2 linked regions of the Collimonas fungivorans genome follow. The protein of the gene in region 1 interacts with the protein of each later gene in a pairwise test. Links are inferred from orthologs where the notes say so. Each region holds a gene or a part of one and is shown in the gene's direction. Other genes may lie near its edges. The genes, in order: CFter6_RS23205 and glnL.

Evidence for each region.
Region 2: the proteins of CFter6_RS23205 (region 1) and glnL interact in binary tests that used the Escherichia coli proteins (3 or more experiments, as listed by UniProt). The link is inferred for Collimonas fungivorans from one-to-one orthologs.

Annotation. Positions count from the first base shown.
Region 1 is NZ_CP013232.1:5,278,954-5,293,699, reverse strand. What follows is about bases 6,527-9,285. They hold CFter6_RS23205 (P-II family nitrogen regulator), read left to right. Parts: upstream 6,527-7,616; coding sequence 7,617-7,955; downstream 7,956-9,285. Other genes in these bases: CFter6_RS23200 (ammonium transporter), read left to right, coding at 7,969-9,285; CFter6_RS23210 (TorF family putative porin), read left to right, coding at 6,697-7,470. Outside these bases: CFter6_RS23255 (potassium transporter Kup), read left to right, coding at 1-308; tRNA (guanine(46)-N(7))-methyltransferase TrmB, read right to left, coding at 354-1,034; CFter6_RS23245 (BTH_I0359 family protein), read right to left, coding at 1,269-1,526; CFter6_RS23240 (hypothetical protein), read right to left, coding at 1,825-2,247; CFter6_RS23235 (DUF3460 family protein), read right to left, coding at 2,405-2,617; CFter6_RS23230 (TetR/AcrR family transcriptional regulator), read left to right, coding at 2,942-3,529; CFter6_RS23225 (YifB family Mg chelatase-like AAA ATPase), read right to left, coding at 3,774-5,288; CFter6_RS23220 (accessory factor UbiK family protein), read right to left, coding at 5,422-5,664; CFter6_RS23215 (GNAT family N-acetyltransferase), read right to left, coding at 5,775-6,284; more of CFter6_RS23200, read left to right, coding at 9,286-9,516; CFter6_RS23195 (GNAT family N-acetyltransferase), read left to right, coding at 9,636-10,184; gshA (glutamate--cysteine ligase), read left to right, coding at 10,497-11,795; gshB (glutathione synthase), read left to right, coding at 11,828-12,766; CFter6_RS23180 (PTS sugar transporter subunit IIA), read left to right, coding at 12,879-13,283; CFter6_RS23175 (HPr family phosphocarrier protein), read left to right, coding at 13,339-13,608; ptsP (phosphoenolpyruvate--protein phosphotransferase), read left to right, coding at 13,770-14,746. UniProt on the Escherichia coli protein: Involved in the regulation of nitrogen metabolism. Regulates the activity of its targets by protein-protein interaction in response to the nitrogen status of the cell.
Region 2 is NZ_CP013232.1:4,549,733-4,564,643, reverse strand. Bases 1-2,924 are described here. They hold glnL (nitrogen regulation protein NR(II)), read left to right. Parts: upstream 1-883; coding sequence 884-1,966; downstream 1,967-2,924. Other genes in these bases: ntrC (nitrogen regulation protein NR(I)), read left to right, coding at 2,059-2,924; CFter6_RS20015 (DUF4124 domain-containing protein), read left to right, coding at 118-618. Outside these bases: more of ntrC, read left to right, coding at 2,925-3,573; CFter6_RS20000 (hypothetical protein), read left to right, coding at 3,871-4,278; CFter6_RS19995 (bifunctional 2-methylcitrate dehydratase/aconitate hydratase), read left to right, coding at 4,355-5,806; CFter6_RS19990 (propionate--CoA ligase), read left to right, coding at 5,933-7,825; CFter6_RS19985 (arsinothricin resistance N-acetyltransferase ArsN1 family B), read left to right, coding at 7,910-8,401; CFter6_RS19980 (RluA family pseudouridine synthase), read left to right, coding at 8,401-9,297; CFter6_RS19975 (hypothetical protein), read left to right, coding at 9,456-9,713; CFter6_RS19970 (esterase/lipase family protein), read left to right, coding at 9,722-10,354; CFter6_RS19965 (MFS transporter), read right to left, coding at 10,520-11,827; CFter6_RS19960 (MarR family winged helix-turn-helix transcriptional regulator), read right to left, coding at 11,824-12,276; CFter6_RS19955 (NHL repeat-containing protein), read right to left, coding at 12,452-13,636; ampC (class C beta-lactamase), read right to left, coding at 13,787-14,911.

The DNA of each region.
Region 1 (14,746 bases):
AGCGCCTGACCTTGAAGGAGCTGGGCAGCGACGTGTACATCCTGCGCACCGCCTTCGGCTTCAAGGAAACGCCCGACGTGCATACCGTGATGGCCCTGGCCAGCAGCCAGTTCGGCCTGGAATTCGACGTGATGGATACTTCCTTCTTCCTGGCGCGCGACACTGTGATCCCGAGCAAGATTCCGGGCATGCAGCTATGGCGTGAAAAACTTTTCGCCTGGATGTACCAGAATGCCGCCAAGCCGTCGGACTTTTTCCATATCCCGGTGAACCGGGTGGTCGAGCTGGGCACTAAAGTCGAAATTTGAATTGCGCGAATCCCCGCTAGCGGCCGGCGCTCCGGCTGGCGGGATTCAGTGTGTACCGAGATCCGCCTGGCAGCGCCACAACTGATGGCCGGAAGCCAGGTACTTGCTCTCGAACGGAGTGATAGGCTGTTGCGGCAGATACGCTTCGCAGCCAACCTCCTCGCCGCTCAGCTGGCCCAGGGCGCTGGCGCATTCCTCTACATAGATCCGCCAGTTGCTGCGGCATTCCAGGATTCCCCCCAGCGCGACGATATCCGGAAACACCGGATGGCCATGCCAGCGGCGGCTCAGCTGGCCGATCTTCGGCCACGGATTGGGGTACAGCAGATAGTGCCGTACCGGGAAAATCCGTGCGGCCAGCAGCAGGCGCCAGTAATCCACCAGGTCGGCGCGAATCCGCACGAAATTTTGCGGCAGCGGCGCCGCGCCTGGCCACAAGGTATTGCGGCCAACCCGGTCTGCCGACTGGTCGATCCCGATCACGAAATGATCGGGATACTGTGCCGCCAGGTGCATGGTCGACAGGCCGACGCCGCAACCCGCATCGAGGATCAGAGGCAAGCTGCCGGCTGCGCGCCAGGCGGCCATGCTGTCGTCGAAGGCACGCTGGTTGTAAACGCTGACCGGTTTTTGAAAAACGTGCGCCGCATGTTTGGCGACGGTGGCTGCAAGCTGGTCATGGACGCCGCTCTGGGCACTGTGGATCGGGCTGGAATTGGCGTACATGAGGGTAGGACTTCCGTAAAATTGCCCCAGCGGCGTTACTCCTCCTAGCCGTAGGCAGTACTGTCTTCGTCGTCAGGGGTTGGCAAGCTCGTTGCTGGGGCAGTTTTACGGAAGTCCTGGGAGGTTAGGTGAAAGCGAAACTGCGGCGACACCGAAGCCGTCCCAGTCTTCCCGATGGAGCCGACAGCGTCGGCAACCGCAGGTTGACTGAAACGAGGTGGATCGGAAAGGAGCTTACTGCAAGGTTACGGGCTGACTCATCATCGAGTCATAATTGCCTAAAAAGGCATCGATATCTTCGATGCTCGGCTCGGTCGCAATCAGGTCTTCGACCCCTTTACGGAAAAACTCAGCCAAGGCACCAGCAATGAAAATCTCACGCTTGAATGATTTATCGACGATTTCATAGCCGCCGAAGCGCAAGGCTTCGCGTTGTTCATCGGCACCAAATTCGACGACGCTGTATTGGTCACTGTTATAAATCAGGTTCATATGCGCTCCCGGTAGTTAAGACAGAAGGTAATGATCGAGTAAGCAGTTTTCAAGCCAGCAAATGAAAATATTATTTTTTAACTCCTTTTCCGAGAGACATGTTTCTAATGAGACATATTTATCAGGCGAAGAACCAATCGTTTCATTTATATACTACGCCGGCGCTCCTGTTTGTCACGAACTAAATGTTGATCAACGCTATGCATTTCTCCTAACAGCCATCCAAAATCACCAGATTCCATTGCACTGCAGTCTCGAATTGCAGTTACCGGGGCTCGCCGGCGATGTTGCAGATCCGCTACTCGGCCCATTCGAACATGATGTGCTGATGCGATCCCTGTTTAATTGTCACATCCCGAGACTTGCTCTTGCCGTCCTTGATCGCTTCAAGCCGGTAACGGCCTGCCGGCAGCTGCGCCAGCAGGAAAGGCCCTTTCGATACGGTATCCAGGACTGCGTTGTGGCTGGCGTCGCTGATCTTCACCTGCACATCAGAAGTAAATTCGGCGCGAGGCGAGGCGTTGACGACAAACTCAAGTTCCAGCGAATAATTTTTTGCCGCCTGCTGTATGGCGGTCGATTCGTCTTGTCCGATACCGCCGGACAAGTAAGTGACGGCGCCGCTGGTGACCGGTTGCAGCCGGCCCGGCACGACATCGGCGGCAAAGGCGAGATTGGCCGCCAGCAATACGGATACGGCAAAAAGAGAGCGCGTGTTCATGGTGCTTCCTCCAAAAATGCATCTCCCGGCATGGGTGATGGCGGAATGAGGAAAAGAAGAGGGCGCGACGGTGAAGAGATGGATCTGGCGCGCCTACGGAAACCATCTTAGCGGCCGCAAATTAAAATCAGCTTAAACCGGATAGCTATCTGCGTATTCAGCTGTAGTAATAGGGTTTGCTTGGCACGCTGTCCTTGTCCGCCCTTTTTTGTTCGTCCAGGTTGACGTCGCGATCCCAGAATATGTGCCAGCCCTTGCTTTGCTCATCGATCACTTCGGGGTGCTCTTCGAGAAACTTGTCCAGGAACTGCGTGATTTCCGCAACATAACCATCATGACCGGCCTTGTAGGTTTTCGGTTTGGTAAACATATGACCTCCAATCCTGATGATTTTTGGACTTCCAGCCGCGCCTTGAGTTTCCTGCGCCTGTTTTTAATGGCGCAGGCACGCAGCTGCAGCGCTGCGGGAAATTGCCTGGGAGCACAGAAATATTGCAAATGAGAACTAAAAATATAGATCGTTCTACTCACATGTTGTAATATTTCCTCGCATCAACATTGCAATCTTGACCATCGCTACAGCTGCTCAATGATAGGCTGCACCCGTTAACGTCAGAAAACCTCATTTGTCAAAATGTCATTCGGATAATTGATGTGGTGTGGAGACGTTGCTACTTTTCACTGGAGATGGCTCGTGGACAACATTAAAAGAGGGGCTGGCAAGCGCCAGCAAATTGTGGACAAGGCGACCGAGTTGTTTTCCGCGCATGGTTTTCATCCGGTCGGTGTGGATCGGATCATTGACGAATCCAACGTGGCGAGAATGACCATGTATCGCCATTTCGCCGGAAAAAACGACTTGATCGGGGAGGTCCTGGGGCAGCGCTTCACATTCATCGTCGACAGCATCTCTCAGCAGCTGGCGCCGATGGAAGACGCTGACGCCCGGATCAAAGGCATTTTTGACTGGTACGGAGCCTGGTTTCGCAGTCCTGAATTCGCGGGTTGCTTGTTCGAGCGGGCGCTTGCCGAATTCGGCACTGCCTATCCCGGGGTATCGGAAGTAGCAATCGGCTACAGGGTGAAATTGTTCGGATGGTTTGAAGAATTACTGTTGGAAATAGTGCCAGACAAGACCGCAAAACAGTTGGCCGGCGTGTTTGTGATGCTGCTCGACGGCGCCACGATCGACGCTCGCGCGTTCAATGATCCGTCGGCAGCGGAACGCGCCTGGGAGGCCGCGGAACTGCTGTTGAACCAGGCGAAGAACGCAGCGCGATGAATGCCGCGGGATGGTTTTGCAAATTGACTCTTGAGATCCCAAAAAAAGAAGAGGTCCCGGAAGTTAAATTTTCGTGCGGTGAGGAATTATCGCCAGCAAACGGTGGCGGGCGGATTGGGAACCGGCGGCCAGCTTTCTGTCCAGGGCGACGGCGATAGTGGAGCTCCGGCCAGGTAGAAAACAGCAAAGCGTTCATCCAGCCAGTAAATTGCATGGCGCCGCGTTATTTTGCGCAGGCATGAATTCATTTGTCCTGTAGCGCGCGCCGATACTGGATCGCTTCCGCCACATGGGGCGCGCCGATGATATCGGCCGCGGCCAGGTCGGCGATGGTGCGCGCCACTTTCAGCACCCGGTGATAGGCGCGCGCCGACCAGTGCAGATGCGCCATCGCGCCGCTCAACAGTTTTTCGCCGGCGCCGTCGGGCTTGCAGTAACAATCGATTTCGCTGGCCGACAAGCCGTTGTTTTGCTTACCTTGGCGCGTCAGCTGCACGGCATGCACCTGCGCCACCCTGGCCGCTATTGCGGCGGTGGACTCGCCGTCGGCCTGCCCGAGCAACTGTTCGTGAGGCACCGCGGCTACCTGGATCTGCATGTCGATGCGATCGAGCAAGGGCCCCGAGATCTTGTTTTGATAACGCAGGATCTGGTCGGGCGTGCAGCGGCATTGCTTGACCGCATGCCCAAGATAGCCGCAAGGGCAAGGATTCATCGCTGCGATCAGCTGGAATTGCGCGGGGAAATCGGCCTGACGCGCGGCCCGCGAGATCGTGATGTGGCCGGATTCCAGCGGTTCGCGCAATACTTCCAGCACCCGGCGGTCGAACTCCGGCAGTTCGTCGAGGAACAGCACGCCGCGATGCGCCAGGGAAATTTCACCGGGGCGCGGCGGGCTGCCGCCGCCAACCAGCGCCACGCCGGAAGCAGTGTGGTGCGGCGCCCGGTACGGCCTTACCTTCCAGCGTTCACCGGAAAAGCCGCTGGTGAGCGACTGTACTGCCGCCGATTCCAGCGCTTCGCGGTCGCTCATGGGCGGCAAAATCCCGGGGAAACGCGTCGCCAGCATGGATTTTCCGGTGCCTGGAGGGCCCACCAGCAACACGCTATGGCTGCCCGCCGCGGCAACTTCCAGCGCGCGCTTGGCTTGCATCTGTCCTTTGACATCGCAGAAATCGAGGTAGGGAGGGGGCCGCCGCCGCAGCTCTGCCGTATGGCGCAACAACCTGGTTTCTTGCTGCCGGGAAGAAAAATGGGCGCATACCTGCAACAGGGAATCCGCGGGAAAAATGCGGGCATCGCCAACCAGCGCCGCTTCGTCGGCATTGCCGCGCGGCAGGATGAAAGCATGGCGTTCACCGCAATCGGCGGTCATGGCGAAAGTCATTGCCAGTGCGCCGCGTATCGGCCTCAACTCGCCCGACAGCGACAGTTCTCCGGCAAATTCGTATTGATCGAGTTCATCCGACGGCATCTGCCCGGATGCCGCCAGGATGCCGAGCGCGATCGGCAAATCGAAGCGGCCCGATTCTTTCGGCAAATCGGCTGGCGCCAGGTTGACGGTGATGCGGCGTGAGGGAAATTCGAAACGGGCGTTTTGCAGTGCCGCGCGGACCCGGTCCTTGGATTCCTTGACCTCGGTTTCGGGCAGGCCGACGATGGTGAAAGACGGCAAGCCGTTGGCCAGGTGGACTTCAACCGTGACTGCGGGCGCTTGCATGCCTGCCAGCGCCCGGCTTTTTAGCACCGCCAGCGTCACTGGCGCGGTTAGGGAGCCTCGGAAAACCTGCTGCGCGACGCAATCTCAGCACTGCGATGCTCACCGTACTTTCGTACGGCTGCGCTTCTCCTGCTGACCTTGCGCCGCTCGCGACGGTTTTTCGAGCTCCCTGTCATGGGCGTTTCAGTTGCGCCTCAAGCTCGGTAACGCGAGCTTCAAGCGCTTCGAGTTTGGCGCGGGTGCTTGCCAGTACCTGGGCTTGCACGTCGAATTCTTCACGTGTGACCAGGTCCAGCTTGGAGAAACCCTGGCCCAGCATGGCCTTGACGTTTTTCTCGATATCCTTGGCAGGAGAGTTTTCGATGGCCTGGTTGATCTTGGCTTGGATGTCGTCAAAAAAGTTGGGTTTGTTCATGATCGGCCCTTCGAGGTAAATAAGAAAAATGATAACCGATACAGGCAGACCCGACATCGGAATTCTGATCCGGAAGGGCGGTTTAAGTCATTACTGCCTTGCTTCTCTCATCAAGTGATTTGCTTTCGATACTGTACGAAACCGGAACGTTGCGCGATGCGGTCGTACAGCTGCATGGCGGTGCTGTTGGTTTCGTGCGTCAGCCAGTGCACGCGAGTGCCGCCGGCGGCCTTGGCTTGCGCATAAACATGTTCGATCAGCAAGCGGCCGACGCCGGCGCCGCGCTGTTGCGGCGCGACGTACAGGTCTTGCAGGTAGCAGGAATCTTCCACCGTCCAGCAGGAGCGGTGGAAAATCCAGTGGACCAGGCCGACCGCTTTGCCATCTGCCATCGCCAGCGCGCCGAACGCAGGTTCCTTGGGATCGAGCAGGCGCTGCCAGGTCACCAGGCGCGTAGCTTGCGGGATATCGACTTCATAAAAATCCTGGTAACCCTGCCATTGCAGCTGCCAGGCGGGGAAATCCTGCTCGCTGAGCGGCTTGATCTGAATTGACGAGCGTGGTGCAGATGCCAAGATAACCTCCTGTGGAACGGCGTGGCGATGGACGCAAAGCAGCATCTATCGTAGCGCCACAAGCTGGTGTTACGAAAGGTCCAAGATTGGCTATATTCATAGGTCCACTGCGAAGTAGGCAAAGCGGCTATCCGGCATGCGCTTATTGTCCTTGCAACAATCCCGATCCTGATTTGTAGCCGACTACAGGCTGTCATGTAGTTTTCTATTCCATGTTGGCGCACCAAAATGAGGCTTCTTTAAACTGGAGCCCCATGATGGTGCATTTCGCTGCCGATATTTTTGTGCAAGCACATCCCTTGATTAACAATCAGCAAAAGCAGTGGATAAAACGCCCCACAAGGGGCGCTAGCCATCGAAAAACGGCAGTCGGCGCGGTTGGCATGGGTTCTGCTATGGAAAGTCCGAGGAGTACTGATTTAGCGGTTTTTCATTCAACATACCAACAGGGACATCCATGAAAAAGCTGATTTTAGCCGCAGCAATAGCAGCAAGTTTCTCCGCAGGTCTCGCTCATGCCGAAGACGCCAAGCCGGATAACGAGATCAGTTATAACATTGGCGCGGTCAACGACTATCGCTTCCGCGGCATCTCGCAAACGCGTTTGGACCCGGCGATACAGGGTGGCGCGGACTACACCAATAACCCGACCGGGCTGTATGCGGGGACCTGGCTGTCCAACATCAAGTGGATCAAGGATGCGGTCGACACCGCCAACACCGGCACCGGCGGCAAGGGTTCGATTGAATGGGATATCTACGCCGGCAAGCGCGGCGAGCTGCCGGGCGGTTTCACGTATGACGTGGGCGGCCTGTATTACTACTACCCGACCAACAACTATAGCCAGATCGGCCGCAACGCCAATACCTTCGAACTGTACGGACAACTCGGCTACGGTCCGGCTTATTTCAAGTACTCGCATGCGCTGACTAACCTGTTCGGCACCGTCGACAGCAAAGGCAGCGCTTATTACGATGCCGGCGCCAATATCGATGTCGGCGCGGGCGTCACGCTGGGGCTGCATGTGGGCCACCAGACAGTGGAGCACGCCAGCTTCTACAGCTACACCGACTGGAAAATCGGCGCCACCAAGACTTTCGAGCAGCTGGCGGGCGTGACTTTGGGGCTGGCTTATGTCGGCACCAACGCCAAGGACAACGCCTATGTCAGCCCGAGCGGCAAGAACCTGGGCCGCGACGGGGTGGTGTTTTCGGTAGCGAAGACTTTCTGACGTATTGCGGGACAGAGTTTAAGAGGCGCCGCATGGCGACGAATTACTCTGTCCCCAACTGACTAGGACGTGAGCATAAAGCAAAGCCGGATTACGCAAAACCTAAGCGAGCTGAATCCCTAAATACGATAAAACACGAGGCCGACATGAAACTGATTACAGCAATCATCAAACCATTCAAGCTCGACGAGGTGCGTGAAGCGCTTTCGGCGATTGGCGTACAAGGCATTACCGTGACCGAGGTCAAGGGTTTCGGCCGCCAGAAAGGGCATACTGAGCTATACCGCGGCGCCGAGTACGTGGTCGATTTTTTGCCGAAGACAAAAATCGAAGCAGCGGTGGACGACAGCATCCTGGAGCAGGCGGTAGAAGCGATTGAAAACGCGGCCCGCACCGGCAAGATCGGCGACGGCAAGATTTTTGTATTTGATCTGCAGGAAGTTATTCGTATTCGTACCGGTGAAACCGGCAAAGATGCAATCTAAGGGGATAAAAAATATGAACATCAAAAGTACGTTCGCTACGATTTTGGCGGCTTGCACGCTGATCGCGGCTACTTCCATGTTGCCGGCATCGGCTGCCGACGAGCCATCAGCAAGTGCTAGCGCAAGCGTAGCAGCAGCTAGCGCAGACGCTCCAGCTGCTGCGCCTGCAGCAGTTACCGCGGCGCCGGCTGCTTCAGCGCCTGCCGCAGCTGCACCGGCTGCCAGCGCTCCTGCCGCCGCTGCCGCGCCAGTACCGAACAAGGGCGATACCGCCTGGTTGCTGGTATGTACAGCATTCGTGATCCTGATGACATTGCCGGGCCTGGGCCTGTTCTACGGCGGCCTGGTGCGCAGCAAGAACATGCTGTCGGTGCTGATGCAGTGTTTCACTGTGTTCTCGCTGATCATCGTGCTGTGGATACTCTACGGCTACAGCATCGCGTTCACCGAAGGCAATGCGTTCTTCGGCGGTTTCAGCCGCCTGTTCTTGCATGGCATGACGCCGGATTCCGTTGCCGCCACGTTCAGCAAAGGCGTTGTGGTGCCTGAGTTTGCCTACGTGGTGTTCCAGGGTGCGTTTGCCGCAATTACCTGTGCCCTGATCATCGGTGCTTTTGCCGAGCGTGCCAAGTTCTCGGCGATCCTGGTGTTCACTGTCCTCTGGTTCACCTTCGCCTATCTGCCGATGGCGCATATGGTCTGGTTCTGGCCTGGTCCGGATGGTTTCACCGACGCTGCCGCTGCAGAAAAACTGACCGCAACCGGCGGCTGGCTGTTCCAGAAGGGCGCGCTTGATTTCGCCGGCGGCACCGTGGTGCATATCAATGCCGCTATCGCCGGCCTGGTCGGTTCGTACGTGATAGGCAAGCGCGTCGGTTTCGGCAAGGAAGCGTTCAAGCCGCACAGCCTGACCCTGACCATGGTCGGCGCCTCGCTGCTGTGGTTCGGCTGGTTCGGTTTCAACGCTGGCTCCGCGCTGGAAGCCAACGGCAGCGCTGCACTGGCTTTCATCAATACCTTGCTGGCGACTGCCGCTGCGGTATTGAGCTGGAGCGCCGGTGAATGGATCGGCAAGGGCAAGCCTTCGATGCTGGGCGGCGCTTCGGGTGCTGTTGCGGGCCTGGTGGCAATTACGCCAGCCGCCGGTTTTGTCGGCCCGATGGGCGCGCTGATCATGGGCTTGCTGGCAGGCTTCGTCTGCCTGTGGGGCGTCACCGGCCTGAAACGCTTGCTGGGTGCGGACGATGCGCTGGACGTGTTTGGCGTGCATGGCGTCGGCGGTATCCTGGGTGCGTTGCTGACTGGCGTGTTTGCGGCGCCTAGCCTGGGCGGCACCGGCATCTATGATTACGTCGCCAATGCCGTGACACCGGACTATTCGATCCCTGGCCAGCTGTGGATCCAGTTTGAAGGCGTGCTGACAACCCTGGTCTGGTCGGGTGTGGTTTCGCTGATCGCATTCAAGCTGGTCGACATCGTCATGGGCTTGCGCGTGACCGAAGAAGAAGAACGCGAAGGCCTGGACATCTCCAGCCATGGCGAATCTGCTTATCACGACTAAGTCTTGCCTGAGCCTGCCGGATAGCTGCTGTACTGGCTATCCGGCGCGCCGTTCGATGTAATCCCAGGCATGCCCTGGGATTTTGTTTTTTTGCCGCATATGCTTCAGGAGATTCCAGCTTGGATCCGACCATCACCCCGCAACGCCTGACCGCATGCACGGTTGAAGACGTCAAGGCGAACCAGTTCGATCAGGTGGTGGGCCCGCTCACCGATATCCTGATGGCTTGTGTGGAGCAGGGCGCCAGCATCGGATTCCTGGAAACGCCGAATGCCGAAGATGCCTTTTCATTCTGGTACGGCGTCAGCGGTTCGCTGGTGAGCGGTGGCCGGCGCTTGCTGGTGGCGCGGTTTGCCGGCCAGATCGTCGGCACCGTACAGCTGGTGCTGGCGGCGCCGGCCAATGGCCGTCACCGGGCCGAGATTTCCAAGCTGCTGGTGCATCCCGATGTGCGGCGCAAGGGTGTCGCGCGCGTGCTGATGCAGCAGACGGAAGCGATTGCGCGCGCTGATGGCCGCTCCCTGCTGTTCCTGGAAACGCGCACCGGCGATGCGGCGGAATCCTTGTACAGCGCCCTGGGGTTTGAACTGGCGGGCATTGTTCCCGCTTATGCCCGTTCGACTACGGGCAAGCTGAGCGACAGCAGCTTCATGTACAAACGGATCTGATTCTTGCGGGAGCAGGCTGCCCCGGCCGGATTCGATGATAATATGATATCTTTTGAAAGCGCCCGACGGCGCTTTTTTTGTTTTTCCGGGACTTTAAAAATCCGCGACCGGCCCGATGTAAACTTGGCTCATGGACGCGCTTGCCGGACCGTCGCCGTGGATGACATCCCAGCGGCTTCTCAACAGTTGAGCGGCGAAATAATGCGTTTCCCGTTAGAATCTGCGTCTCTTGCCTGTCATGGGAGTCCTGAAAGACATTCCTGCCACAGGCACGCGCAAGTTTGCTGCATAGTTCCCAAAAGAAAGTTTTATATGGTTCCCCACCTTGTCACCGCCCTGAACGGCCCTTTGCTCGATCTGGAAAAGAAAATCCTCGCGGCCACGCCGGCTATCGAGCGCTGGTTCCGGATGGAATGGCAAGAGCACACGCCGCCGTTCTATTGTTCGGTCGACCTGCGCAATTCCGGCTACAAGCTGGCCCCGGTGGACACCAACCTGTTTCCGGGCGGATTCAGCAATCTGTCGCCCGAGATGCTGCCGCTGGCGATACAGGCGGCCATGGCGGCCATCGAAAAATATTGTCCGGACGCCAAAAACCTGCTGCTGCTGCCGGAGCTGAACACACGCAATACTTTCTATTTGCAGAACGTAGCGCGCCTGATGCAGATTTTCCGCCAGACCGGTTTGCATGTACGGCTGGGTACGCTTGATGAAAGCGTGAAAGAATTGCAAACGATCGAATTGCCTGACGGCAGCACCATCACGCTGGAGCCGCTGGAGCGCTCCGCCAATGGTCGCCGCCTGGGCCTGAAGAATTTCGACCCCTGCACCATCTTGCTGAATAACGATCTGTCTTCCGGCACGCCGTCGATACTGGAGCACCTGAACGAGCAGAATGTATTGCCGCCGCTGCACGCCGGCTGGACCGTGCGCCGCAAGAGCAACCATTTCACGGCTTACGATGAGGTGGTCAAGAAATTCTCGAAGCTGGTGGATGTCGATCCGTGGATGCTGAATCCGTTTTTCGCCAAGGTCGACCAGGTCGATTTCCTGGCGGTGGACGGCGATGACAAGCTGGCCGCCAGCGTCAGTTCGCTGTTGGCCAAGATACGCAAGAAATACAAGGAATACGGGATTACTGAAAAACCGTTCGTGATCGTCAAGGCCGACGCCGGCACCGACGACATGGGCGTGATGAGCGTGACCGACGTCAGCCAGATCAAGGACCTGAGCCGCAAGCAGCGCGAGAAACTGTCGCTGGGCAAAGCCGGCGGCGAAATCCATGACCTGATCATCCAGGAAGGCGTACATACTTTCGAACACATCAACGACGCGGTGGCGGAACCGGTGGTGTACATGATCGACCGCTATGTGGTCGGCGGTTTCTACCGGGTGCATGCCGAGCGCGGCATCAACGAAAACCTGAACGCGCCAGGCGCCCATTTTGTGCCGCTCGCATTCGCCCAGCAGCATGCGCTGCCGGACATGCTGGCCAAGCCGGGCACCACTGCGCCGAACCGCTTCTATATGTATGGGGTGGTCGCACGCCTCGGTTTACTGGCTGCTTCGCTGGAAATGGAAAAAACCGATCCGAACCCGGAAGAATATTAATACGCTGTCCTGACAACCATAGGGCCTGAAAAATGAAAATTGCTTTCCTTGCCGATCCGCTCGATACCTTCAAGACGTATAAGGATTCGACTTACGCCATGATGGTCGAAGCCGTCAAGCGCGGCCATACCATCTATGCGTTCGAGCAAAAGGACATGGCGCTGGAAAGCGGGATTGTCACGGCCAATGTCGTCCGCGTGAATTTAACCGGGGACGATAAGGATTGGTATAAGGCCAGTGCACCCTCCGCCATGTTCCTGTCCGAGTTCGATGCGATCCTGCTGCGCAAGGACCCGCCTTTCGACATGGAATACATCTACACCACGTATCTGCTGGAATTGGCGGAAACACAAGGTGCGCGGGTATTCAACAAACCGCAGGCGATCCGCGACCACAATGAAAAGCTGGCGATTGCCCAATTCTCCAAATACACCTCGCCGACCCTGGTCACGCGCGATGCGGCCCGCTTGCGCGCCTTCCACGCGGAGCACCAGGACGTGATCCTGAAGCCGCTCGACGGCATGGGCGGCACCGGCATTTTCCGGGTGCGGCAAGACGGCCTGAACCTGGGCTCGATCATCGAAACCCTGACCGACAACGGCCATCGCACCATCATGATCCAACGTTTCATCCCGGAAATAGTCGCCGGCGACAAGCGCGTTCTGGTAATTGGCGGTAAAGTCGTGCCCTATTCGCTGGCGCGGATCCCCCAGGGCAGCGAAGTGCGCGGCAACCTGGCGGCCGGCGGCATCGGCGTCGCCCAGCCGCTGACGGCGCGCGACCGCGAAATCGGCGAAGCACTTGGACCGGTGTTATCACAGCGCGGCCTGTTACTGGTAGGATTAGACGTGATTGGCGATTATCTGACCGAAGTCAACGTCACCAGCCCGACTTGCTTTCAGGAAATCAAGCAGCAGGCCGGTTTTGATGTTGCCGAGATGTTCATCGATGCGCTGGAAGCGGCGCTGTAACTTATTTTGTTGTCCTGGTCACTGGCAGCCGAAGCTGCAGACCAGGACGGTCGTTGCTGTAAAACCGTTGTAAACCGGGACGAATCCGCAAGCCGGATTTGAAATTGAAACTATGATTGGCATTCTCCTTTTAACCCACGCCCCTCTGGGCCAGGCATTCATCGCAGCTGCCTCTCACGTGTTTCGCCAGATGCCGGAGCGGCTGGAAGCAATCGATGTGGTGGCCGACCAGAATCCCGTCGAAGTGCAGAAACTGGCCAAGCAGGCCGCGGCGCGCCTGGACGATGGTTCGGGGGTGCTGGTGATTACCGACGTCATGGGCGGTACGCCATCCAATTGCACACTGCCGTTTTGCACCGGCAACCAGACCCAGGTGATTGCCGGCATCAGCCTGCCGATGCTGCTGCGCGCCCTGACCTATCGCAACGATACGCTCGACGTGGTGACAGAAATGGCGCTGGCGGGCGGCCAGGGCGGGGCGGTCAGGGTCGATAACCGGGTGCGCGTGGCGCATTAAATGATTGTCTGCCGGGCGGGGTCTTTCAATAAATCCAATATTAGATAAAAGACAAATGATTCAACAAGAAATCGAAATCATCAATAAACTCGGCTTGCACGCTCGCGCGTCGGCCAAATTTACGCAACTGGCAAGCAAATTCAAAAGTGAAGTCTGGATGATCCGCAACAACCGTCGCGTCAACGCCAAGTCGATCATGGGCGTGATGATGCTGGCGGCCGGCAAGGGCAGCAAGATAACGCTGGAAGCCGAAGGGGAAGATGAGAAGACCTGCTTTGATGCCTTATATCAGTTGATTCAAGACAAGTTCGGCGAAGGGGAATGATCCTGATTTGTGTCCGTACACGCCGAGACGCGTGTACGGACACTGCCCAATTATTTTTTGCAATTTAATTGCAACCTGCGCGTTTTATCTATCTATCTAGTCAGTTGGGAGCGGAGTCGCTGTCGGACTCTGCCCCGCAATGTATAAAATTGGGCGACCAGATGGCATCCTTCACCTTACATGGCATTCCGGTTTCACGCGGCATCGCGATCGGCCGCGCCCATCTGCTGGCGCCGGCGGCGATGGACGTCAAGCACTACCTGATCGGCGAAACCGAGGTCGAAGCCGAAGTCCAGCGCCTGCAGAGCGCCGTCACCAGGGTGCGTACCGAACTGCAGACCATACGCGCCGACCTGCCGAAAGAATCGCCGCCCGAACTGGGCGCCTTTGTCGACGTCCACCTGCTGATCCTGTCGGACCCGATGCTGGCCGAGATGTCGCTCGATATCATCCGCAACCGCCAATACAACGCCGAGTGGGCGCTGGTGACCCAGATCGACGAGCTGTCGGCGCAATTCGACGAAATCGAAGACACTTACCTGCGCGAGCGCAAGATGGATGTGCTGCAGGTGGGCGAGCGCCTGCTGAAAGTGCTGACCGGCACCTCCACCCGCTTGCCGGAAGTCGACAGCGACGGCGCTTCGTTCGCCAATATCGTGGTGGTGGCCTACGACATTTCCCCGGCCGACATGCTGCAATTCCGCGACCGCGCCTTTGCCGGCTTCGTCACCGATCTCGGCGGACAGAATTCGCATACCGCGATCGTGGCGCGCAGCCTGGATATCCCGGCTGCGGTCGGCATGAACAACGCTTCGCGCCTGATCAAGCAGGATGACTGGATCATCATTGACGGCGATGCCGGCGTCGTGATTGTCGATCCGGCAACAGTGATACTCAAACAATATCGCGAACGGCAGGCGCACCTGCTGCGTTCGCGCAGAAAACTCGGCAAGATCAAGAAAACCCGTGCGGTGACGCTGGACGGCACGGAAATCAGCCTGCTGGCTAACATCGAACTGCCCAGCGATTGCGCCGCGGCGATGGATGCCGGCGCCAGCGGCGTCGGCCTGTTCCGTTCGGAATTCCTGTTCATGGGCCGCATCGGCCCCCAGCACGAGCTGCCGACCGAGGATGAGCA
Region 2 (14,911 bases), 720 kb from region 1 along the record:
GCATACTTGTTTCAACCTTCCGCACATCGCTAACTATATTGTGCGGGATGGTTTGTCATTGGATGTTTCTTGACATAAACTAGCGACTCGATTGAATTGCACTTGCGAAGAAAGTCTATGAAGCGTCTTTTACCAGGATTTCTGCTATTGGCGGCTGTCAGCATCGCCGCAGGCACTGCTCACGCCCAAAGCGAGGTTTATCTGTGCGTGGACCAGAACGGCGTCAAGGAATACAAGAACACGGGCGACACCAAGGGCTGCAAGCGTGTCAGTTTGCCGCCGCTGACCGTGACTTCGTCCGGCAGCAAGCCGGCGCGCGAAGGTGCCGCCGCCAGCAAGCCGGCAGCTTCCACGCCGACCGACTTCCCGAAAGTGGACAACGGCACGCAAAAGACGCGCGATAACGATCGCCGCCAGATCCTGCAGGATGAATTGAAGAACGAACAGCAACGCCTGGCCGATCTCAAGAAAGACTACAACGACGGCACGCCGGAGCGCCAAGGCAATGAGAAAAACTACGCCAAGTACCAGGAACGGGTGGCGTCGATGAAAGAAGACATTTCCCGCAGCGAGAAGAATATCGATGCGCTCAACCGGGAACTGTCGAATCTCAAGTAGTCGCCAGCATGGTATCAACCTTGCTTAATGCATAAGGCCGCACACGCGGCCTTTATTTTTGCCTACCCGGTTTAAGATAGAGCAGAGCCGGACGCACCATAATGTGGCGATCCGGCATATTACCCACCGACATTGCTTACAAAGCTTGTTATGCTCGGAAAATGCACTATTTCAATCACACCGACAGTCTCGCCGGCACCCGCATTTTGTGCCGAGCTTTGCGCCGCGCTTTGCCTGGACCAGGCTGGTTAACAAGGATGCCAGGATGCCAATAAAAACCGCCGAACGGAACGCGCTCGCCAGCCTCGATCTGCTGGCCTCAGCGGTGCTGGTGCTGGACCAGCACGGACGCCTGGTGTTCGCCAACGCCGCTGCGGAAAACCTGCTGGAAAGTTCCAGCCGCCTGCTGCAGCAGCAGACGCTGTCCGACCTGTTCCTGAATCCGGACCAGTTGCTGGCGATCTTTGAACAGGCCCTGCAGCATCAGTTCGACGATTCGCGCCAGGACCTGATCCTGGAACGCGTGGGACGCGAGCCCTTGTGGGTCGACACCATCGTCACCGCGCTCGACAATCCCGACATGCCGGTGCTGATCGAGCTGCGCGAGAATGTGCAGCAGCTCAAGCTGGAGCGCGAGGAACGCTTGATCGACCAGAGCCAGGTCAACAAGGAGCTGATCCGCAACCTGGCGCATGAAATCAAGAATCCGCTGGGCGGCATCCGTGGCGCCGCCCAGCTGCTGGAGCTCGAACTGCCGGAGCGCCACGTCAAGGAATTGCGCGAATACACACAGGTCATCATCAAGGAAGCCGATCGCCTGCAGACCCTGGTGGATCGCCTGCTGGCGCCGCACCGGCTGGCGCAGATCGTGGGCGACGTCAATATCCACGAGGTATGCGAGCGGGTGCGCAGCCTGATCGTGGCCGAATTCCCGAGCGGCCTGAGCATCAAGCGCGATTACGACCTGTCGATCCCGCAATTCCGCGGCGACAAGGAGCAGCTGATACAGGCGATCCTGAACATCGCCCACAACGCCGCGCAGGCGTTGCAGGAGCGCATCAAGGCGGGCGACGCCGAACTGGTTTTCCAGAGCCGGGTAGTGCGCCAGGTGACGCTGGCCAAGGTGCGTTACCGGCTGGCACTAGACTTGCATATCATCGACAATGGACCTGGCATCCCGGCCGAGATTCAAGAACGCATTTTCTATCCGCTGGTATCGGGACGCGACGGCGGCAGCGGTTTGGGTTTGACGCTGGCGCAAACCTTTGTGCAGCAGCACATGGGCGTCATCGAATGTGAAAGCCGGCCGGGATATACAGATTTCAGGATTCTTATACCTCTGCCCTGATGCTTGCAGGCAGTAGGTAGGCCGTCATGGCGATGAGAAATGTAATCGACTACGAGTTTAACGGACTGCGCTTCTGGCGCAGCACAAAACACATGAAACCAATCTGGATTGTTGACGACGACGAATCGATTCGATGGGTGCTTGAAAAAGCGCTGGCCCGCGAAAACCTGAGCACCAAGAGTTTCTCCAATGCGCGCGACGCGATCGAAGCGCTGCAATCGAGCACGCCGCAAGTGCTGGTCTCCGATATCCGCATGCCGGGCGCTTCCGGCCTGGAGCTGCTGCAAACCGTCAAGGCCAAGTTTCCCGGCGTGCCGGTGATCATCATCACTGCTTTTTCCGATCTGGACTCAGCGGTTGCCGCGTTCCAGGGCGGGGCTTTCGAATACCTGGCCAAGCCGTTCGACGTCGACAAGGCGGTCGAACTGATACGGCGCGCGCTGGAAGAAAGCTTGCGCGAAGCGAATGTCGAGCAGGCATCCGCCGAGACCCCGGAAATCCTGGGACAGGCGCCGGCCATGCAAGACGTGTTCCGCGCCATCGGCCGCCTGTCGCAATCGAACGTGACGGTGCTGATCACCGGCGAATCTGGCACCGGCAAGGAACTGGTTGCACGTGCCCTGCACAAGCACAGCCCGCGCGCTTCGCAGCCGTTCATTGCGCTCAATACCGCGGCGATTCCGAAGGATCTGCTGGAGTCGGAACTGTTCGGCCATGAACGCGGCGCGTTCACCGGCGCCCAGGCCTCGCGCCGCGGCCGTTTTGAACAAGCCGAAGGCGGCACCCTGTTCCTCGATGAAATCGGCGACATGCCGTTCGATTTGCAGACCCGTTTGCTGCGGGTTTTGTCGGACGGCCATTTCTATCGCGTCGGCGGCCACCAGTCCTTGAAAGCCAACGTCCGTGTCATCGCCGCGACCCATCAGAACCTGGAAACCCGGGTCCGCGAAGGCTTGTTCCGGGAAGACTTGTACCACCGCCTGAACGTGATCCGGCTGCGCCTGCCGAGCTTGCGCGAACGGCGCGAAGACATCCCGATCCTGACCCGTTATTTCCTGAGCCAGAGCGCCAAGCAGCTGGGCGTGGAAAGCAAGCGTGTCTCCGACAACGCCATGCGTTTCATGAGCAGCCTCGACCTGCCAGGCAACGTGCGCCAGCTGGAAAACCTGTGCAACTGGATCACCGTGATGGCGCCCGGCCAGACCGTCGAGATCAAGGATCTGCCGCAAGACCTGGTCGGCGGCCGCGACCAGAGCATGCAGCTGGAAAGCCCGGCCAGCAGGCCGGTGGCGTTTGATCCGCACCTGGCGGCGCCGGCCGTCGCGCACTATCCCGAAATCCTGGCGCCTGCCGCGCAAGCCGCTGGCGCCGGCGAAAAGCAGAGCTGGATTGCCTTGCTGGAGGTTGAAGCGGCACACATGCTCAGTAATGGCGACGCTGACGTCATGGATGTGCTTGGACGGCAATTCGAATCGGCCTTGATCAAGATTGCATTGCGCCATACGCATGGACGCAAGAACGATGCCGCGGTACGCCTCGGCATCGGCCGCAATACCATCACCCGCAAGATCCAGGAACTAGGCATAGCCGGCGCCAAGGACGACTGACGCCTCCCGGCAGGACCGGGTTCTCCGGTCCTGTTATCCTCTCCATTTGCATCCCTGTCCGCGATTGCCCGCGCTTTTGGTGGGCGGTGCACATTGCCGAAAAAAAAGATTACAAGATTATTCGCGCATCGGCGAATCATGCGGGCCCAGAAGATTTAAAATTTGTCCCGATTGGCAAACGTAAATAGCGTCTGTATGCAAAATGGCAATACCGACGCAGGAGCGAGCCAATAGATGTTTCCATTGCACAAGCGAGGGAAACTATCCGCTTATTTAACGCCTTTGGGCCGGGACCATATGATCGCTTTTAATGCATTGAACACTTGCCGCATCGCTTCTGCCGTGACACTCGCCGCTTTGCTGGCCGCCTGCGGTTCCAGCGTGCCGCTGGCCGACACCAAGCCGCAGCCGACCTTGCCGAATCTTCTGAAGCTGGAGCCGACGCCGGCAGCCAGCCTGCTGACCGGTAATTTCTATTGCGAACTGGGGAACCGGGTCGACCTGGCCGGCGGCGCCGGCAGCGACGTCAAGCTGTCCTGGAAGGGCCGCAGCTACACCATGACCACGGTCAGCACCACCACCGGCGCGGTGCGCCTGGAAGACAAGGCCAGCGGCCTGGTGTGGATCCAGATCCCGGCCAAGTCGATGCTGCTCAATTCCAAGCTGGGGCAGCAGCTGGCCAACGAATGCAAGCTGCGCGGATGACTTGAGCAGGGCAGGCAGTTGGTTTTGGTCTCTCGGCTTCAATTGTTGGTTTGATTTTTCATCGTCAAGGAAAACAATGTCCGCTCATATCTCCAACGTCCGCCCGAAATACGACAAAGTACTGGTCGATATCGTCGACTACGTGACCAGGTACAAGATCACTTCCAAGGTTGCCTACGATACCGCCCGCAACTGCCTGATCGATACCCTGGGCTGCGGCCTGGAAGCGCTGGAATACCCGGCCTGCAAGAAGCTGATGGGGCCTGTCGTGGCGGGAACCGTGGTGCCTAACGGCGCCAGGGTGCCGGGCACGCAGTTCCAGCTCGATCCGGTCCAGGCTGCCTTCAACATCGGCGCCATGATCCGCTGGCTGGATTTCAACGATACCTGGCTGGCTGCGGAATGGGGCCATCCATCCGACAACCTGGGCGGCATCCTGGCCACAGCTGACTGGCTCTCGCGCAATGCCGTCGCCGCCGGCAAGAAGCCGCTGAAGATGAAAGACGTGCTGGCCGCGATGATCAAGGCGCACGAAATCCACGGCTGCATCGCACTGGAGAATTCCTTCAACGAGGTCGGCCTGGACCATGTGGTGCTGGTCAAGGTCGCTTCGACTGCGGTGGTTGCGGAAATGATGGATCTGAACCGCGAGGAAATACTCAATGCAGTGTCGCTGGCATGGGTCGACGGCCAGCCGCTGCGTACCTATCGCCATGCGCCGAACACCGGTTCGCGCAAATCCTGGGCCGCCGGCGACGCCACCTCGCGCGCGGTGCGCCTGGCCCTGATCGCCAAAAGCGGCGAAATGGGCTATCCATCGGTGCTGACCGCCAAGACCTGGGGTTTCTACGACGTGCTGTTCAAAGGCCAGCCATTCAAGTTTCAGCGCAAGTACGCATCGTATGTGATGGAAAACGTGCTGTTCAAGATTTCCTTCCCGGCCGAGTTCCATGCGCAGACCGCAGTGGAAGCGGCGATGAGCTTGCATGCGGAACTGGCCAAGTCCGGCAAGCCGGTGGCAGACATCAAGCAGATAACCATCCGCACCCACGAAGCCTGCATCCGCATCATCGACAAGAAGGGCCCGCTCAACAACCCGGCCGACCGCGACCACTGCATCCAGTACATGGTAGCCGTGCCGCTGATTTTCGGTCGCCTGACGGCCGGCGATTATGAAGACAAGATTGCCGCCGACAAGCGCATCGACGCCTTGCGCGGCAAGATCGTCTGCGTCGAAGACAAGGCTTTCACAAAGGATTACCACGATCCCAAGAAGCGTTCGATCGCCAATGCGCTGACGGTCGAATTCAAGGATGGCACGAAACTCAAGGAAATCGTGGTCGAATATCCGATCGGCCATGCACGTCGCCGCGAGGATGGCATCCCGCTGCTGGAAGCCAAGTTCAAGATCAACCTGGCGCGTCAGCTGTCGGTCAAACAGCAGCAGAGGATCCTGGAAGTTTCGCTGGACCAGAAAAAGCTGGAAGGCATGGCGGTCAACGAGTATGTTGACCTGTATGTGATCTAAAGAAACGGCGCCCGCCATGACGGGGTGCATTTGCGACAGCTGCCGGAAAACATGCCATAGAAGCATGCGCAGCCGGACCGGGAGTGTTTACGCCCTGCGGTTCTTTAAAAGAAACGAGGAGACAGCATGAGTTTTGCCACCTTTTACCAGCGCTCGGTCGACGATCCGTCCACTTTCTGGGCCGAACAAGCCAGGCGTATCGACTGGCACCACCCGTTTTCGCAAGTCCTCGACGGCAGCCGGCCGCCGTTCGCCAGGTGGTTTGTCGACGGCGCCACCAACCTGTGCCACAACGCGGTGGACCGCTGGGTGGCGACACGCGGCGACCAGGCCGCCCTGATCGCGGTGTCGACCGAAACCAATACCGAAAAAACCTATTCCTTCCGCGAGCTGCAGGCAGAGGTCAATCGCGCCGCCGCCGTCATGCAGGGACTGGGCGTGGGACGCGGCGACCGGGTCCTGATCTACATGCCGATGATCGCCGAGGCGGTGTTCGCCATGCTGGCTTGCGCTCGCATCGGCGCCATCCATTCGGTGGTGTTCGGCGGTTTCGCCTCGAACAGCCTGGCCAGCCGCATCGACGATGCAACGCCCAAGCTGATCGTTTCCGCCGACGCCGGTTCGCGCGCCGGCAAGATCTTGCCCTACAAGGGTTTGCTGGACGAGGCGATCAAGCTGGCGCGGCACAAACCGGCGCATGTCTTGATGGTCAATCGCGGCCTGGCCGCCATGGCAACGACCGCCGGCCGCGATGTGGATTATGCCGAACAGCGCCAGCTGCATATGGACGCCAAAGTGCCGGTGGTCTGGCTGGAGTCGAACGAAGCTTCTTATATCCTGTATACCTCCGGCACCACCGGCAAGCCCAAGGGCGTGCAGCGCGATGTCGGCGGTTATGCGGTGGCGCTGGCGACTTCCATGGACACCATCTTTTGCAGCAAGCCGGGGGGAACGTTTTTCTGTACCTCCGACATTGGCTGGGTGGTCGGACATTCATACATCGTTTACGGTCCGCTGATTGCCGGCATGGCGACGGTGCTGTACGAGGGGTTGCCGATCCGTCCGGACGCTGGCGTCTGGTGGGGCATCGCCGAAAAATACAAGGTGACACGCATGTTCTCGGCGCCGACTGCAATCCGGGTGCTGAAAAAACAGCCGCCTGAACTGATGCGGAAATATGATTTGTCTTCGCTGCAGGCGTTATACCTGGCCGGCGAGCCGCTGGACGAAACCACCTCCAGCTGGATTTCGTCGGCGCTCGGCGTGCCCGTCATCGACAATTACTGGCAGACCGAATCAGGTTGGCCGATCATGACCATCGCCAAGAATGTCGAGGCCAAGCCGAGCAAGCTTGGCAGCCCCGGCCTGCCGATGTACGGCTATAAGGTGCGGTTGCTGAACGAGACCACTGGCGAGCTGTGCGGCGCCAACGAAAAAGGCGTGGTGGTGATCGAATGGCCGTTGCCGCCAGGCTGCATGCAAACCATTTACGGCGACGACCAGCGCTGCATCGATACTTACTGGGCCACGCAAGTGCCCGGTTCCCGCAACCAGGCTTATTCAACTTTCGACTGGGGCATCCGCGACGACGACGGTTATTACTTCATCCTCGGGCGCACCGACGACGTCATCAATGTCGCCGGCCACCGGCTGGGCACGCGCGAAATAGAAGAGAGCATTTCCAGTCATCCGAACGTATCCGAGGTGGCCGTGGTCGGCATCGAAGACAAGCTGAAAGGGCAGGTAGCGGTGGCTTTTGTGATTCCCAGGCTGGCGGTCGATACGGCGCAGGCACGCGCCGCGCTGGAGGCCGAGATCATGGGCGTGGTCGACAAGCAGATCGGCAGCGTCGGCCGCCCGGCGCGCGTATATGTGGTCAGCCTGCTGCCTAAAACCCGCTCCGGCAAGCTGCTGCGCCGTTCGATCCAGGCGATCTGCGAGGGACGCGATCCGGGCGACCTGACCACCATCGAAGACCCGTCTTCCCTGCAGCAGGTCAAGGACGCCTTGCGCCTCTGATGCCGTCTATTTGGCGGTTGCCCTCTGGCATGGGCGAATGCACGGTATGATTGTACATTCGCCTGTTAAGCTGAGTTTTTTGCCATGACCCATATCATCCGCCCGGCAACCATCGACGATGCCGCCGCCATCTGCGACATCTATAATCCCTACATCCGCGACACCGTCATCAGTTTCGAAACGGAGCCCGTAACGCCGGAACAGATAAGACATCGCATCCTGGATATCACTGCCAGCTTCCCGTGGCTGGTATGTGCAGAGAACGAACAGATCCTCGGCTACGCGTATGCCACCAAATGGCGCACGCGCGCAGCCTACCAGCATGCTGTCGAGACTTCGGTGTACCTGTCGCCTGCCGCCGCCGGCAAGGGACTCGGCAGTGCGCTATATCGCGCCCTGATCGCCGAACTGCAGAAATTGCCGATACATGTGGCGATCGGCGGCATTGCCCTGCCGAACGCCGCCAGCATCGCCTTGCATGAAAAAATGGGCTATGAAAAAGTGGCCCACTTCTCCCAGGTCGGCAAGAAATTCGATCGCTGGATCGACGTCGGTTATTGGCAACGGATATTGTGATGGCGCATTCGCTGCCGGCGCCGTTGCCAGTTATCGATGGCGTTGCGCCAAGCTACCTGTGGCTGCCGGCGGGCGAATGGCCTGACCTGCTGAGTTTCCTGGAACAGCGGTTCCCGGCCATAACCAGCGCTACCTGGGAGGCGCGCATGGCGCGCGGCGAAGTGGTTGACGGCGACGGCGTGCGCTTGGCACCGGACAGTCCGTACCGGTGCGGCATGCGCATTTTTTATTACCGTGAATTGCCGGCCGAGACGCCGATTCCGTTTGCAGCTTCCATCCTGTACCAGGATGAACGGATACTGGTGGCCGACAAGCCGCATTTCCTGCCGGTGATCCCGAGCGGACGTTTCCTGCACGAGACCTTGCTGGTCCGCCTTAAGAAGGAAACCGGCCTGGCCGACCTGACGCCGATCCACCGGCTGGACCGGGAAACCGCCGGCGTGGTGATTTTTTCCCACGACATGGCCAGCCGTGGCGCCTACCAGTCGCTGTTCCAGCAACGGCTGGTCGACAAGACCTACGAGGCGCTGGCGCCGAGCGCGCCGGACCTGGTGCTGCCGCTGGTATATCGCAGCCGCATGGTGGAAGGTACGCCGTTTTTCCGCATGCAAGAGGTGGACGGCGAGCCGAACTCGGAGACCCGCATCGAACTGATCGAGCAGCGAGAAACCTGCAGCCGCTACCGGCTGCGGCCATTGACCGGCAAGAAACATCAGTTGCGCGTACATTTGGCAGCATTGGGGATACCGATCATCAACGATGCTTTTTATCCAGATGTACATCCTTGCAAGGGCGACGACTTGTCGGCGCCCTTGAAACTGCTGGCGCGGGAAATCGCTTTCGTCGATCCGCTGGACGGGCGGCGACGCCATTTTGCCAGCCAGCGCGAACTGTAAAAGATGAACGTTGGATAACAGACGAGGTAGGGTGGGCACCTGTGCCCACGTAGTGCCGTCGACATCCGCGTGGGCACGGGTGCCCACCCTACGAGAGCGATGGATAAACAAGAGTTTTCATGATTTAAGCAAGTATCAGTAGATACCAGGAGAATGCAATGAGATCAACCCGAGCCACAGCGGCGGTCGAACGTCTCAATGCCCGCAGCACCGATGTACGCTATTCGATGGTGAGGACCGCAGAGGAATTGTTTTACCTGACGCAGAACGCCGGTTTCGAGGCGCCGATCCGCTTGAGCGAAGCGCTGGAGCTGGACGCCTTCGTCCGCTTCGTCAACGCCTACGGCCCGCAAAAGCCGAAGCGCATCAGCAAGCTGGATGTGGCTTTTGAAAAGCAGCTGCAGAAAAAAGAATAACCCTGCCAATGAGCGCCCATCCGGACGGTAGTGCAGGCGTACACGTCATCCTGGTGCATGGCATGGGCCGTACGCCGGTGTCGATGTTGCTGCTTGCCAGGCGCTTGCGTGCGGCAGGCATGATTACCCACCTGTTTGCCTATTCGGCTGCGTTTGAACGCTGGCTGCCCTGCGTCGAGCGCTTGCGCAAATTCGTTGCCGCACGCGCCGGCGACCAGCGTTTCATCGTCGTCGGCCATTCGCTGGGCTGCGTGCTGACGCGTGCCGTATTGCCAAGCCTGGCGCGGGCGCCCGAGCTCGGCGTGTTCCTGGCGCCGCCGACCATGGCTTCAAGTTATGCCATCAAGCTGGCGCAGTGGCGTTTGTTCCGCTTGCTGACCGGAGAGATGGGACAGCTGCTGGCGCGCCAGGAATTCATGGATAGCTTGCCGGTCCCGGATATCCCGTTGCGCGTGTATGCCGGCATCAAAGGGCCGCGCGGCAGCTGGATGCCGTTCGGCGACGAACCGAACGACGGCATCCTGTCGGTCAAGGAAGTGCAGCTGGGAGAAATACCGGTGCAGCTGCTGCCTACCATCCACACCGTCATCATGAATTCACGCCAGGTGGCCAGCGATATCATGGCCAGCGTCAGCTCATGAACTGTAGTGGAGTGTTTCGCAAATGTTGAAACCCCATAAGCACTGCTTTTTTGCGCCATGCGTCGTTGCAAATCCTCGCGATAGTCCGACTATCGCTCCGGTTTGCGCCTAGCCTGGCACAAAAATTCAGCACTTCTGGGGCTCCCCCATTTACGAAGCACTCCACTAGCGATTCGGTACCGGAACCGCCGGTATCAGGTCGCCGCCGGCATGGTGGCCCTTGATCCGCAACACCATCACCGCAGCCACGATGCAAGCTGCCCCCATCAATACCGACGACAGGGTGTAGCTGCCCAGGCTGTTGCGCAGCGAGCCGGCCAGCATGGTGGCGCTGGCGGCGCCCAGCTGGTGGCCGGCGACGATCCAGCCGAATACGATAGGCGCGGCCAGCCGGCCGAACACATCGTTGGCCAGGCGCACGGTAGGCGGCACGGTGGCGATCCAGTCGAGGCCATAGAACAGGGCGAACACCGGCAAGCCGAAATAGCTGAGGCCGAAAGCATGCGGCAGGAAAATCAGCGCAATGCCGCGCAAGCCGTAGTACCAGAACAGCAGAACCCGGGCATTGAAGCGGTCCGACAACCAGCCTGACATGGTGGTGCCGAACAGGTCGAGCAAGCCCATGGTGGCAAGGATGCTGGCGCCGCCGACGGCGGAAATGCCGTAGTCGCCGCACATCGCAATGAAATGCGAGCCGATGTAGCCGTTGGTGCTCATGCCGCAAATGAAGAAGCTGAAGAACAGCAGCCAGAAATCGCGGATCTTGACCGCCTTGCCCAAGGCCTCGAAAGCAATGGACAAAGGATTTTTGGATTTGCTGACCGCTTCCGGCGGCAGGTCTTCGAACTGGCCGTAGCGTTTCATGCCGATGTCTTGCGGCCGCTCCGGCAGGAAAATCGCCACCAGCGGGATCGCCAGTGCCGCCACACTAGCCACCAGTATCGCCACCGAGCGCCAGCCGTAGTGTTCGACCATGTAGGCCATCAGCGGCAGGAACACCATCTGGCCGGTGGCCGAGCTGGCCGTCAGCAGGCCCATGGCCAGTCCGCGCCGGGTCTCGAACCAGCGGCTGACGATAGTAGCCGCCAGCGTGTTGGCGGCGACGCCGCTGCCCGATCCCACCAGGATGCCCCAGGCCAGCACCATGTGCCATGGCATGGTCATGAAGGTACTGACGAAAGTGCCGACCGCCAGCAGCACCAGCGCTCCCAGCACGATGGGGCGGATGCCGTAGCGCTGCATGGCGGCTGCCGAAAACGGCCCGATCAGGCCGTACAGCGCGATGTTGACCGAAATGACGAAGGAGATGGTGGTGACGCTCCAGCCGAATTCATGCTCCAGCGGCAGGATCATCACCGAGGGCGTGGCGCGGATGCCGGCAGCGGCCAGCAGTACCAGGAAAGTGATGCCGACGATGATCCACACGTAGCTGAAACGTGTGCGCGACATGATGGCGTGTATGGTCTGGTTCATAAAGTGGCGTTTTCGTTTTGTTCGAATTTCACATTTGCATCATCGACCAGGCTCATCAAGGCATGATGCGTCTGGTCGCCCAATATCGTGTTGATGACGTCTTGCGCCTTGCGCCAGTTAGGTTTGGACTGTTTCCATTTACGCTCCCCTTCGGCACTCAGGCGGACACCGAAGGAACGCTTGTCGGTCAGCATTTCCAGCGGCAGGTCGACGGTTTCGATCCAGCCCGCGCCGATCAGGGGCTTGAGCGTGCGGCTCATGGTGCTGCGGTCCATGCCCATGTTGTTCGCCAGCGGGATCACGCCGATCGGGCCGTATTTGCCTATCCTTGCCAGCAAGGAGTACTGGCTGATGGTGAGTTCGTCGGCGGCCAGGTAGTGGTCGTAGATATTCGTCATCTTGCGCGTCAGCTGGCGCAGGGTGGTGCAACTACATTCGTTTTTCATCATAAACAATCCTTTTCATGCATATACATCCATGTATATGCATACTAATGGCGATGACAGGACGATGTCAACAGGCTTGTTGTTATTTGTGCGCGGAGAGGAAAGGGGGCGGCCGCAGCCGCCCGTGCGGCTTATCGTTCAGGCAAGAGCGGCATGCCCGGCCAACTGCAATAGCCCGCTAGAGCTTGAAAAGGCACAAGCACGATGATGAATTTGAATTGCTGCTGCCGAACAAGCTGCTGACTTGTGCATCGGGGGTCACTTTGCGGATCAGGTTGTTGCTGGTGTCGGCGACGTAGATATTGTTCGCGGCATCGGCAGCGATACCTTGGGGCTGGTTGAAGCGGGCCTTGTTGCCGCTGCCGTCGGTGCTGCCCGCGGTTCCGGCAGCGCCGGCCAGGGTGCTGACTACCCCGGTCAGGGACACGGTGCGGATCAGCTGGTTGCCGCTGTCGCTGACGCGGATATTGCCCGCGCTGTCCAGCGCAATGCCGTACGGCTGGTTGAAACGGGCGCGCTGGCCGCTGCCGTCATCGCTGCCGGAGTTGCCTGCCGTCCCCGCCAGCGTGCTGACATTGCCATTCTGGTCAAGCTTGCGGATGGTGTTGTTGTTGCTGTCGGCAATATAGATATTCACAGCGAGATTCACTGCGGTGCCCGTGAGATTGCCGGCGTTGTCGAGCGTGATGCCGCGCGGCAGGTTGAATTGCGCGCGGGTGCCGGTGCCGTCCGAGCTGCCCTGGCTGCCGGCGGTGCCCGCCAGCGTCGTCACTACCCCGGCTGTGGTGATCTTGCGCACGGTAGCGTTGCCGGTATCGGTGACATACAGGTTGCCGGCGCCGTCGCGCGCCACGCCCCAAGGCTGGTTAAAGCGCGCATCGCCGGCCGTGCCGTCATTCTGCCCGGCCTGGCCGGCGCTGCCGGCGATGGTCGTCACCACACCGGCGCTGGTGACCATGCGGATCGTATGATTCTGGGTATCGGCCAGATACAGGTTGCCGGCCGCGTCGACCGCGATGCCGCCCGGCTGGTTGAAGCGCGCCCGGCTGCCGCTGCCGTCGCTGCTGCCGGAATTGCCGGCGCTGCCGGCCAGGGTGCTGGTTTCACCGGCGGCAGTGATTTTGCGGATGGTATTGTTGGCGGTATCGGCCACGAACAGGTTGCCGCCGGCATCGACCGCGATGGCGCCGGGCTGGCTGAACCTGACATTGCTGCCGCTGCCGTCGCTACTGCCGGCTTCTGTATTCGGCGTGCTTGCATTGCAGCTGGCCTGGTCGCTGGTTTGGTCGTTTCTGCAGCAGGCCGCCAGGATCAGGGCCAGCAAGCAGAGGGAAAGCCTGGCAGGTAGTTTTACAACTCGCATGTGGTCTCTGGTAGGTTAACTCTGATATGCCTGATGACAAATCGATACGAGAATATTACCGGATTCCAGGGCTTTCTTGGGAGCAAAGTTGGCGCGGCCGAAATTGAGGCGCCGCGCCGCCAGCCGATTCGACTCCTTTGCGGTTGAAGCTCAGTTTTTCGATGCAGCCTCGCTGTCCAGGCGGGTCAATATCCGGTATGCCGCGGTGACTCGCTGGTCGATGGGATAGGATTTGTTCGCCAGGATCACGATGCCGATTTTTTTGGCCGGCACAAAAGCCGCGTAGCTTGAAAAACCGTTGGTAGAACCGGTTTTGTTGATCAGCACGTCCGCTTGCGGAGGCAGCGCAGGGCTTAGCCTGGCGGCTGGCAATTCGTCGTAGAGGGATGTGGTAGCGTTGCCTGCCAACAGCTGTTTCAGTTCTAGCGGATAGGGGTATTGTTCCCAGATCAGGTCCTGCGTAAACTCTCCCGAGCCGAAATATCCTGTATGCGTATCAGTGATTGCGCGCTGCAATCTCGCTTCAAGCTTGATTACCTGCAGGTTCGCGCCGATGAAACGGATCAAGTCGGCCGAACCGGATTTCACTCCATAGGCTTCAGACGCCAGCACGCCGGGATTGACCCTGACCGGGACATCTTTTGTGGTGTAGCCTTGCGCGTAATCTTTCATCTGGCCAGCTGGTACGTTGATGTAACTGTGCGTCATTCCCAATTCGGGGAAAAGCTTCTTTTCGACAGCGTCCTCAAAAGACATATCCATGCTCTTGGCGGCAATCATGCCGAGCAAGCCGATGCTTGGATTTGAGTATTTTCTGTATGTGCCGGCGGCATGGGCCGGCTGCCAATGCTTGAAATAATCCATCAGCTGTTCGGTATTGCCGATATCGTCGGGGACTTGCAGCGGCAGGCCGCCGGCGGTGTGCGTCCCCAGGTTCAGCAGGCTGACATTGTCAAAGCTGCTGCCGCGCAGGGACGGCAGGTATTTGCTGGCGCTGTCGCTCAATGAGAGCTTGCCGTCGAGCTGGGCATAAGAAGCCAGCGTCGCCGTGAATGTCTTGCTGAGCGAGCCGATTTCAAAGAGCGTCCTGTTTGTAACGGGTTGCCGAGTTTCCTTCGACGCCACGCCATAGTTAAAGAAATGGTTCTTGCCATCGATGGTGACGGCGACCGCCATGCCGGGGATAGCGTAGCTTTGCATCAGCGGCTCGATGGCGCTGTCTACGGCGGTTTTGATGCTGGACTGGTCGAGGCCGGTGCCGGCGCCGGCACAGCT